DNA from 2 places in the Cupriavidus phytohabitans genome. Region 1 is predicted to be linked to the other one. Evidence: predicted binding sites of a transcription regulator. Region 1 holds the regulator's gene; the other holds the start of a gene.

What was found. The regulator sigma-54, encoded in region 1, starts transcription at its own class of promoters, with help from an activator protein. The targets are predictions, from matches to a motif close to TGGCANGNAANCTGCTTT.
Region 2: the regulator sigma-54 is predicted to act here: its motif matches at 2,822-2,839, upstream of J8I34_RS16105 (PQQ-dependent methanol/ethanol family dehydrogenase).

The regions. Positions count from the first base shown of each region.
Region 1 covers NZ_JAGIQB010000018.1:104,655-109,855, forward strand. The annotation lists gene hprK (HPr(Ser) kinase/phosphatase) at 1-495, opposite strand, end outside; gene ptsN (PTS IIA-like nitrogen regulatory protein PtsN) at 575-1,030, opposite strand; gene hpf (ribosome hibernation-promoting factor, HPF/YfiA family) at 1,403-1,753, opposite strand; gene J8I34_RS14905 (RNA polymerase factor sigma-54) at 1,802-3,280, opposite strand; gene lptB (LPS export ABC transporter ATP-binding protein) at 3,436-4,236, opposite strand; gene lptA (lipopolysaccharide transport periplasmic protein LptA) at 4,290-4,937, opposite strand; gene lptC (LPS export ABC transporter periplasmic protein LptC) at 5,073-5,201, opposite strand, start outside.
Region 2 covers NZ_JAGIQB010000020.1:105,842-111,042, forward strand. The annotation lists gene J8I34_RS16090 (PQQ-dependent catabolism-associated beta-propeller protein) at 1-691, shown strand, start outside; gene J8I34_RS16095 (ABC transporter substrate-binding protein) at 684-1,880, shown strand; gene J8I34_RS16100 (ABC transporter permease) at 1,888-2,697, shown strand; gene J8I34_RS16105 (PQQ-dependent methanol/ethanol family dehydrogenase) at 2,916-4,667, shown strand; gene J8I34_RS16110 (c-type cytochrome) at 4,745-5,065, shown strand; gene pqqE (pyrroloquinoline quinone biosynthesis protein PqqE) at 5,145-5,201, opposite strand, start outside.

The DNA of each region.
Region 1 (5,201 bases):
CAGCCCCGATTCACCCATGATCAGCACGCCCATGCCGAGGATGTCGAGGAACACCCCGTGCATGGTCACGCGCGGCGCTGAGATGCGCGACAGGTACAGGCGCAGGTGGTCGATCACCGCTGCCGACGACACCGGCGTGGTGAACAGCGGCGTGGAAGAGCGTGTGCAGCGCAGCTCCAGGTCCGGCGGCGGCTCCATGCCGTCGGCCACCACCAGGAAAGGCGGTTCCAGCAAGATCAGCTCGCCCATCTGGCGCTTGCGGATATCGTCGTCCAGCCGCTGGTAGTAGGTGATCTCAGGCTTGCCAAGCACCTGGATGCGGTTGGGGTGGATCAGGTTCAGGTGGCCCACCAAGTCTGCGGCGGAGGTGGCTTCGCGGGCGAATTCCACGTCGAAGGCGCGGTCCGCACCTTCCAGACCGGCCACCCAAGAGAGTTTGAGGTCGGCTGCGTTGTCGTCGAAGATGGACTGGGAGGTGACGCCGGTGAGTTCCATGCGGGTATGACGTGTGGGGCGGTGTGCCAGGCGCTGCGCCTGTCCGGTCTGTGCCGGCCCGTTCAGGTCAATCGGTGAATCAGGGATGCCATTCGGTCAGCAGCTGGTGCACGGCTTCGGAAGTGGGCAAGGTCGCCAGCCCTTCGCGCATGTCGCGATCGGACAGCAACTGCGCGATCTCGGACAGGATTTCCAGGTGCTGCTGCGTGGCCTGTTCCGGCACCAGCAGGAAAATCAGCAGCGACACCGGCTTGCCGTCGGGCGATTCGAACGGGATCGGCTCGGCCAGGCGCATGAAGGCGGCCAGCGGCTGCTTCAGGCCCTTGATCCGGCCGTGCGGGATCGCCACGCCTGCGCCAAGGCCGGTGGAGCCCAGCGACTCGCGCGCGAACAGGTTGTCGGTCACAGTAGCGCGCGCCACGCCATGGTTGTTCTCGAAGAGGAGCCCGGCCTGCTCGAACACACGCTTCTTGCTTGTGACGCTGACGTCGAGGGTAATGTTGCCGGGTGGCAGCAATTTGGCCAAACGATTCATGGGCGATGCGCAGGATTTCAGTTAGCGGGCGGATCCGCCGTTCCGCCGGGCAGTATGGCTCAGAGGCTGCCGGTCGCCGGCAACGCCGAGGCGTCCGGCCATTATAGAGCAGCGGCCTCCCCGTGATTGTGCAGCGCAGCGCCGCGCGGTGGGCGTCCGCACCGTAAGCGGGCGCGGGCAGGATGCGGCTCTGCATGTATGGCGCAGCATACACCCTGCCGCGGCCGTTGCGAACACTCCGTCTCAAACGGGTGACACGCCTTTGCGCAGGCGCCACAGCGCACAGCGCCGCAGGCGCAAAAAAGCCGCGCTATGCGCGGCTTGCCTGTTCAGTCTTGATTCAGCAGCCCTCTGCAGGGCCCCCGGGCACGCTCATTGCTGCATCTGCGCTGCGGCCATCTGGTACTTGACCGCTTCGCGGTCGTGGCCTTGCACGCGGTCCTTGTAGCGCAGTACCTGACGGTCCAGCTTGTCGACTAGTGCGTCGATCGCTGCATACAGGTCTTCATGATGCGCTTCAACGAAGATGTCCTTGCCCCTGAGATGTAGATTGATTTCCGCATATTGCCGCCTGTCCTTTTCCTTGTGATTGTCGACAGAGAGCAGCACGCTAACGCCAATGACCTGATCGAAATGCCTGACGATTCGCTCCAGCTTCGTTTCCACGTACTCACGCAACGGCGGCGTGATGTCAAGGTGGTGTCCACTGATCTTGAAGTTCATAGCGCTTCTCCTTCTGAAAGAGCCTCACCAGGCAGGCGGTGGGCTCGGCTACAAAGACTTGCGGAGATTCACTGCGGGGATCTTCAGGGCTTCGCGATATTTGGCAACGGTGCGGCGTGCGACAACGAAGCCTTGCTCACCCAGCAGTTCGGCGATGCGACTGTCGGAAAGGGGATTCCTCGGGTCTTCGGCTCCTATCAGTTGCTTGATCAAGGCGCGGATGGCCGTTGATGAAGCCGCGCCACCGGTTTCGGTGGACACGTGGCTGCCGAAGAAGTACTTCAGTTCGAAAGTACCCATCGGCGTTGCCATGTATTTATTGGTCGTCACCCGGGAGATGGTTGACTCGTGTAATCCCAGTGTATCGGCAATCTCCCGCAAAACCAAGGGGCGCATGGCGATTTCGCCGTGCGTGAAAAAGTTCTTTTGACGCTCGACAATGGCCTGCGAGACACGCAGGATCGTGTCGAACCTTTGCTGGATATTCTTGATCAGCCAGCGCGCTTCCTGCAGTTTCTGCTGCAGGCCCGCGGTACCCGACTCGCCCTTCGCGCCGCGCAGGATCTGCGCGTACATGTCGTTGATGCGCAGCCTCGGCATCACATCGGGATTGAGCTGCGCGATCCAGCCGCTGCCGCTCTTGCGCACGAACACATCGGGCACGACGAAGTCGGCCTCGGGTCGGCTGTAAGCCTGGCCCGGATAGGGTGCCAGCGAGCGGATCAGCTCGTGCGCGGCCTTGAGTGCAGGCTCGTCTACCTGCAGGGCTTTTTTCAGGCGCGTGTAGTCGCGCACCGCCAGCAGCTCGAGGTGGTTGTGCACGATGTTCAGCGCCAGTTCGCGCTGCGGGTGCTGCAGCCGGCGCAATTGCAGGCCCAGGCACTCGGCTGCATTGCGCGCGCCCACGCCCGGCGGGTCGAAGCTTTGCAGCAGCGTCAGCATCGCCTGCACTTCGTCGATCTCGAATTCGAGCTCTTCCGGCAGTTCGGCGCAGATTTCTTCGAGTGTCGCGCTGAGGTAGCCGTCGTCGTCGAGCGATTCGATCAGGAAGATGGCCAGGCCCTTGTCGCGCACCGAGATCTTCAGCGGCGTGAGCTGTTCCATCAGGTATTCGCGCAGCGTGGGCTCGGCCTCGCGCAGCTGCATCGGCGTCTTCTCGTCTTCGTCGCCTTGCGGGCGGCGCGCGAAGTCGTCCAGGCTCCAGTCGCCGCCATAGTCTTCGCCACTGTTGCTGTCGCCGTAGCTGTCGTCGTCGCCCGCGCCATCGGTGCGCGCCTCGCCATTGCCTTGCGGCTCGGAAGGTGCCGGCGCCGGCGCGCTCTGAACATTGACCGAACCATCGGCGGCCACGCGCAGCGGGCTTTCGATCCAGTCGTTCTCGCGTTCGAGAAGGGGGTTTTCCGTGAGCGCCTGTTCGACTTCCTGCTGCAGTTCCAGCGTCGAAAGCTGCAACAGCCTGATCGACTGCTGCAGTTGCGGTGTCAGTGCCAGGTGCTGGGAGAGGCGGAGCTGTAGCGACGGTTTCATGCGACCTATTTTATGCGCATCTTTCCGTTGTTGGAACGGAAATTGCTATCAATGTCGCGGCTCGATCGACGCCGGCAGTGGGCTGGCCCACACCCAGATCATGGGGCCGAAAGCAGGGAGAATCAATGGCCTGCCGCTGTGGACAGGCCAGTACATCACATGCGGAAGTTCTCGCCGAGGTAGACGCGCCGCACCGATTCGTTGGCGATGATCTCTTCGGGCCGCCCGGCGGCCAGCACGGTGCCTTCGCTGATGATGTACGCGTGGTCGCAGATGCCAAGCGTTTCGCGCACGTTGTGGTCGGTGATCAGCACGCCGATGTTGCGCGCCTTCAGGAAGCTGACGATGCGCTGGATCTCGCCCACTGCGATCGGGTCCACGCCGGCGAACGGTTCATCCAGCAGGATGAAGCGCGGCGACGATGCCAGCGCGCGCGCGATTTCCACGCGGCGGCGTTCGCCGCCGGACAGCGACAGCGCCGGGTTGTTGCGCAAGTGAGCAATCTGCAGGTCGTCGAGCAGCGCGTCGAGCCTGCGCTCGATCTCGGCCTTGGCCAGCGGCTTGCCGTTTTCCACCTGCAGCTCCAGCACGGCGCGGATGTTTTCCTCGACGTTGAGCTTGCGGAAGACCGACGCTTCCTGCGGCAGGTAGGACAGGCCCATGCGCGCGCGCTCGTGGATCGGCAGGCTGCTGATGTGGTCGCCGTCGAGCACGATATCGCCCTCGTCCAGGTTCACCAGCCCCACGATCATGTAGAAGGAGGTGGTCTTGCCCGCGCCGTTGGGGCCGAGCAGGCCGACCACTTCGCCGCTCTTCACGTCCAGCGACACATCTTTGACCACGGTGCGCGAGCCGTAGTGCTTCTTCAGGTGGCGCACGACCAGCGTGCTGCCGCCTTCGAGGACGGCCGTGGCTTGGGCGGAAGGCTTTTCGGCGATGGTGGCGGTATCGGTCATTGGCACAGTCTGGCGTTCAGCGTTTCAGGCGAGGAAGCGGTCCCCGCCCGGCGTCAGGGTTTGTTGGCGGGCGCGGGCGCCGGCTTCAGGTCCAGCGGCGAGCCGCTGCCCGAACCCTGCGCATTCGGGTCCTGCCGAGGCGACAGCACCGCGCGCACGCGGCCCGACGGATTGGCGGCCGAGGTGTTGTCGCCGCCGCCGGCAGCCGTGTAGAACTCCTTGCGGCTGTCGTAGGTCAGCACCGCGCCGCGGATCTCGTCGAGCATCTTGGCGCCCTGCAGGCGCGCCATGCGCGCGTGGCCGATCAGCTTGGACAGCTCCTGCTTGCCGTCGTATTCGATGCGGTCGCCCCAGCCGTCGATGTACTCGTCGACGCCTTCGCGCTTCTGCCGGATATAGGCTTGCTTGCCCGGCTTGGACGTGGCCACCGCGAACTGGTAGCCCTCGGGATCGGTGCGCAGTTCGGCCGCATCCGATTTCAGGATCATGGTGCCCTTGGTCAGCACCACGTTGCCGGTCAGCGTATAGATCTGCTTGACGTCGTCGTAGCTGGCATTGTCGGCCTCCAGCACCATCGGCTTGTCGCGGTCCGCGCGCTCGGCCAGCGCGGGCTGGGCCAGCAGCAGGCCGAAGGCCATGGCCGTGGCGAGCAGGGCCGGGGCGGCGTGTCGACGGGACGAAGTCGTCAGGGAAGCAGTCATGTTGGCAGCAGTAGCTAGAGGGCGTGGTGGTGCGGATTATGCAGATGCGGGTCGTGCGGGTCGTGCGGGGCGGGCAGGGCGCGCTGCGGCATGGCCGTTGTCCGGGCGGGCGGCCGGGCGGCCGCGCCAGCCAGGTCAGGGCCCCGGCGTACGGCCCGGGGACGGCCCGGTGACGATGGTGCCGCGTACGTTGCCGAGCAATTGTACTTCGCGGGTGACGTTGTTGAAGATCAGCCCGTTCGCGGTCATCACCGACGGGCCGCG
Region 2 (5,201 bases), on a different contig from region 1:
GGGCGACGACCCGGAGCTGTTCGACCTGAGCCGGGACGGCCGCATGCTTTATGTCTCGAACGAAGAGGATGGCCTGCTGTCGGCCTACGACACCGCTTCGGGCAAGCGCGTGTTCGCCGTCAAGGTGGGCGAGGAGCCGGAGGGCGTCAAGGTCAGCGCGGATGGCAGGCGGGTATACGTGACCTCGGAGGTGGCCAACCTGGTCCATGTGATCGACGTGGCCACGCGCAAGGTGGTCGGCAATATCCAGGTCGGCAACCGGCCGCGCCGGCTGCTGCTGTTGCGCGACGGCAAGGAGCTGTGGGTCTCGAACGAGCTGTCCGCCAGCGTCAGCGTGATCCATACCGATACGCTGGAGGTGGCCCATACCATCCACTTCGCGCCGCGGGGCTTCCGCGCCGGGGATGTGACCCCGGTGGGGATGGCGGCCAGCAGCGACGGCACGCGTGCCTATGTCGGGCTAGGGCGCGCCAACCACGTGGCGGCGGTGGACGTGGCGTCGCGCCGGGTGCTGGACTATGTGCTGGTGGGCCGGCGTGCATGGGGGCTGGCGCTGAGCCGCGACAACGCCAGGCTCTATGTCGCCAACGGCCTGTCAGACGACGTCAGCGTGGTGGATACCGCCAGCAGCAAGGCGACGGCAACCCTCAAGGCGGGCCGGGTGCCGCACTCGGTGGCGATCGATGACTGAACGCCTGCGTTGCTGCCTGTCGCTGGTTGCCGCGCTGGGCCTGCTTGCGAGTGTGGCTGACGCTGCCGCTGCCGCCGAGGTGCGTATCGCATTGGTGTCGCTGGCTGGCGACCTGCGCCATGAGGCCCGCCGCCTTGCGCAGCGCTACCCGGGGCAGCCGCAAGGGCGCGCCCTCGACGGCGCGCAGGTGGCGGCAGCGGAGGCACGCTTCGCGCTGGAGGCAGCGGGCCAGTCGCTCAGGCTCGATGCGCAGGAAGCGCGCAACGAAGCGGAAGTCGGGCCGATGGTTGCGGCACTGGCGCGGCAGGGCACGCGCTTTATCCTGCTTGACCTGCCAGCCGCGGCAATCAGGCAGGCGACGGCCGCCGTCAAGCCGGGCGAGGCCCTGCTGTTCAACGTCTCGGCCGATGACGACGGCCTGCGCGGCGCCGCCTGTTCGCCCGTGCTGCTGCACACGCTGCCCAGCCTGCGCATGCGTGCCGACGCACTGATGCAATACCTGGCGCTGCGCAAGTGGCGCCGCGCGCTGCTGCTGAGCGGCCCGTCGACGGGCGACGCGGCGCAGCGCGACGCGCTGGTCCAATCCGCGCGGCGCTTCGGCATCGCGTGGTCGGCGCAACGGACGTTCAGGCTGTCCAACGATCCGCGCGAACGCGACCAGGCCAACCTGAACCTGCTGTCCAGCGGCACCGACCATGACGTGGTGGTGGTCGCCGATGCCGACGGCGAATTCGCCCGCGGCGTGCCCTATGCCACGCAGCTGCCGCGCCCCGTGGTGGGCGCCAGCGGCCTGGGCGCGCAGGCCTGGCACTGGGCCTGGGAGCGCAATGGTGGCCCGCAGCTCAACCGGCGCTTCACGCGCGCGGCGGGGCGCCCGATGACGGGCTACGACTGGGCCGCGTGGGTGGCCGTCAAGGCGATTGCGGAAAGCGTCGCAAGGCAGCCGAAGGCCGGTTTTGCCGCGCAGGCACAGGCGCTGGTCACCGGCAAGGTGGTGGTGGACGGCTTCAAGGGCCCGCCGCTGTCGTTCCGGCGCTGGGACCGCCAGTTGCGCCAGCCGGTCATGCTGGCTCACCCGGACGGCGTCGTTGCCGTGGCGCCGGTGGAAGGCGTGCTGCACCCGAAGAACAACCTCGATACCCTGGGCGCGGACGAGGCCGACACCCCGTGCCGCGCCCCGTCCTCGTAAGGAACCCATGGCCACCGTGCCGATCCATCGCTGGCGCGCGCTGCGCGCCGTCTGCGGGCGCGAGCTGCGCAAGTACCTGCGCCAGCCCGGGCGCCTGCTGTCGTCGCTCGCGCGGCCGCTGCTGTGGCTGCTGGTGTTCGCGGCCGGCTTCCAGAACGCGCTCGGTGTCGCGATCGCGCCGCCGTATGAGACCTACATCGAATACAAGGTGTACGTCGCGCCCGGCCTGCTCGGCATGATCGCGCTGTTCAACGGCATGCAGTCGTCGCTGGCAATGGTGTACGACCGCGAGATGGGCGTGATGCGCCTGCTGCTGACCGCGCCGTTGCCGCGTGGCTGGCTGCTCGGCTGCAAGCTGGCCGCCGGCATGGTGCTGTCGCTGCTGCAGATGGCCGCGTTCCTGCTGGTGGCGATGGCCTTCGGCATCCGCTTCGAGCCGTTGCACCTGCTGGCCGCGAGCGGCGCCATGGCGCTGGCGGCGCTGATGCTGGGGGCGCTGGGACTGTTGTTGTCGGTCCATGTGCGCCAGCTTGAGAACTTCGCCGGCACGATGAACTTCGTGATCTTTCCGATGTTCTTCGTCAGCTCGGCGCTGTATCCGCTGTGGAAGCTGCAGGAATCGGGCGCGGAGATCGTCTATCAGCTCGCGCGCTTCAACCCCTTCACGCATGCGGTCGAGGCCATCCGCTTCGCGCTGTACGGGCAGGCGGCCCCGATGAGCCTGGCGGTGGTGGCAGGCTGTGCGGCGGTGTTCTTCGCGCTGGCGCTGCACGGCTATGACCCGCAGCGTGGCATGGCCCGCCGGGGGCAGGCTTGAACCAGGCCGCGACCCGCATGGATGGCTGTTCAGATCTGGAGCAGATGCAACGCAGTGTTGCGTGCTGACACGGCTGCCAGCGCGCAATGCGGCCGCGTCCTGACGTCGCACGCGGCAATCCTATTGGCATGGGAATTGCCAAGTGCGTGTCTGGTGCGTGTCTGGTGTATGGCGCGTTGGCGCACCGGTGGGAAACCAAAACAATAGAGGAGAAGACAATGAGGACGTTACGAGCAGTGATGGCGGTCGCGGCAATCGCGGCTGCCGCGGCCAGCGTGGCCGCGCAGGCGGCGGTGACCGATGCCATGATCGAGAACGACGCAAAGACCCCCGGGGACGTGCTGTCGTGGGGCATGGGCCCGCAAGGGCAGCGCTATTCCGCGCTGACGCGCATCAATACGAAGAACATCGGCAACCTCGTGCCGGCGTGGTCGTTCTCGTTCGGCGGCGAGAAGCAGCGCGGCCAGGAGGCGCAGCCGCTGGTCCACGACGGCAAGATGTTCGTGACGGCATCGTATTCGCGCATCTACGCGCTCGACCTGAAGACCGGTGCCAAGCTGTGGAAGTACGAGCACCGCCTGCCCGAAGGCATCATGCCATGCTGCGACGTGGTGAACCGCGGCGCGGCGCTCTACGACAACCTGGTCATCTTCGGCACGCTGGATGCGCAGCTGGTGGCGCTGGACCAGAAGACCGGCAAGGTGGTGTGGAAGGAGAAGCTGGAGGACTACGCCGCCGGCTACTCGTACACGGCTGCGCCGCTGATCGTCAAGGGCATGGTGCTGACCGGCATCTCGGGCGGCGAATTCGGCGTGGTCGGCCGCGTCGATGCGCGCGATGCCAGGACCGGGCAACTGGTGTGGTCGCGCCCGGTGGTGGAAGGCCACATGGGCTACAAGTACGACAAGGACGGCAACAAGACCGAGATCGGCGTGACCGGCGCCGAGAACGCCAGCTGGCCTGGCGAGACCTGGAAGACCGGCGGCGCCGCCACCTGGCTGGGCGGCACCTATGATCCGGCCACCGGGCTGGTGTACTTCGGCACGGGCAACCCGGGGCCGTGGAACAGCCATATCCGCAAGGGCGACAATCTCTACTCCGCGTCGACGGTGGCGATCGATCCGGCCACCGGCAAGATCGTCTGGCACTACCAGAACACCCCGAACGACGGCTGGGATTTCGATGGGGTCAACGAGTTTGTGACCTTCGACCTCGACGGCAAGCGCATGGGCGGCAAGGCCGACCGCAATGGCTTCTTCTACGTCAACGACGCGCGCAGCGGCAAGCTGGTCAATGCCTTTCCCTTCGTTAAAAAGATCACCTGGGCCAGCGGCATCGACCTGAAGACCGGGCGGCCCAACTTCATCAGCGAAGGCCGTCCCGGCGACCCGGCCGCCGGCACCGACCCCAAGAAGGGCAAGTCGGTGTTCGCCGCGCCCGGCTTCCTCGGCGGCAAGAACCAGCAACCGATGGCCTACAGCCCGCAGACCGGCCTGTTTTATGTGCCGGCCAACGAGTGGGGCATGGATATCTGGAACGAGCCGGTCAGCTACAAGAAGGGCGCGGCGTTCCTGGGCGCGGGTTTCACCATCCAGCCGCTGAACGAGGACTACATCGGCGCGCTGCGCGCGATCGATCCCAAGACCGGCAAGATCGTCTGGGAGGCGAAGAACGGCGCGCCGCTGTGGGGCGGTGTGATGACCACGGCCGGCGGCCTGGTGTTCTGGGGCACGCCGGAGGGCTATCTGAAGGCAGCCGACGCCCGCACCGGCAAGGAGCTGTGGAAGTTCCAGACCGGCAGTGGCGTGGTAGCGCCGCCGGTCACCTGGGAAGACAACGGCGAGCAGTACGTGGCGGTGGTGTCGGGCTGGGGCGGCGCGGTGCCGCTGTGGGGCGGGGAAGTCGCCAAGCGGGTGAATTTCCTGGAGCAGGGCGGATCGGTGTGGGTGTTCAAGCTGCACAAGAGCTGAACCCGGGCCGGTCGATGGGCGGGCACGCTGGCATCCTGATGCCAGCGTGCCGCAAAAACCAGATAGCGAGACAAGGTATGAAGAAGGAATGGATGGCGCTGGCGGCGGCGGTGCTGCTGCCTGGTGCGGCGCAGGCGGGCACGGCGGCCGATATGCAGGCACTGGCTGACAAGAACGGCTGCTTCGCCTGCCACGGCATGCAGTCGAAACTGGTGGGGCCGGGCTTCGCCGAGGTGGCGGCCAAATACAAGGGAGATAGCCAGGCAGCCGGTCGGCTGGCCAAGAAGATCCGCGAAGGCGGCAAGGGGGCGTGGGGGCCGGTGCCGATGCCGGCGCATGGGAACCTTGGCGAGGCGGATGCGAAGCAGCTCGCGGAGTGGGTCTTGAGTGCAGGGTAGGAACGCGGCAGGAACGCGCAAGAAACGCGAGAACAGCGGCGCCCGGGAGCCCGGCTGGCGTGAGCCAGGCCGGGCTTTCTTACTTGCGCCCAGCGCTCAGGCGCAGCGAGTTGCCATCGCTGCGAAACACCATCGG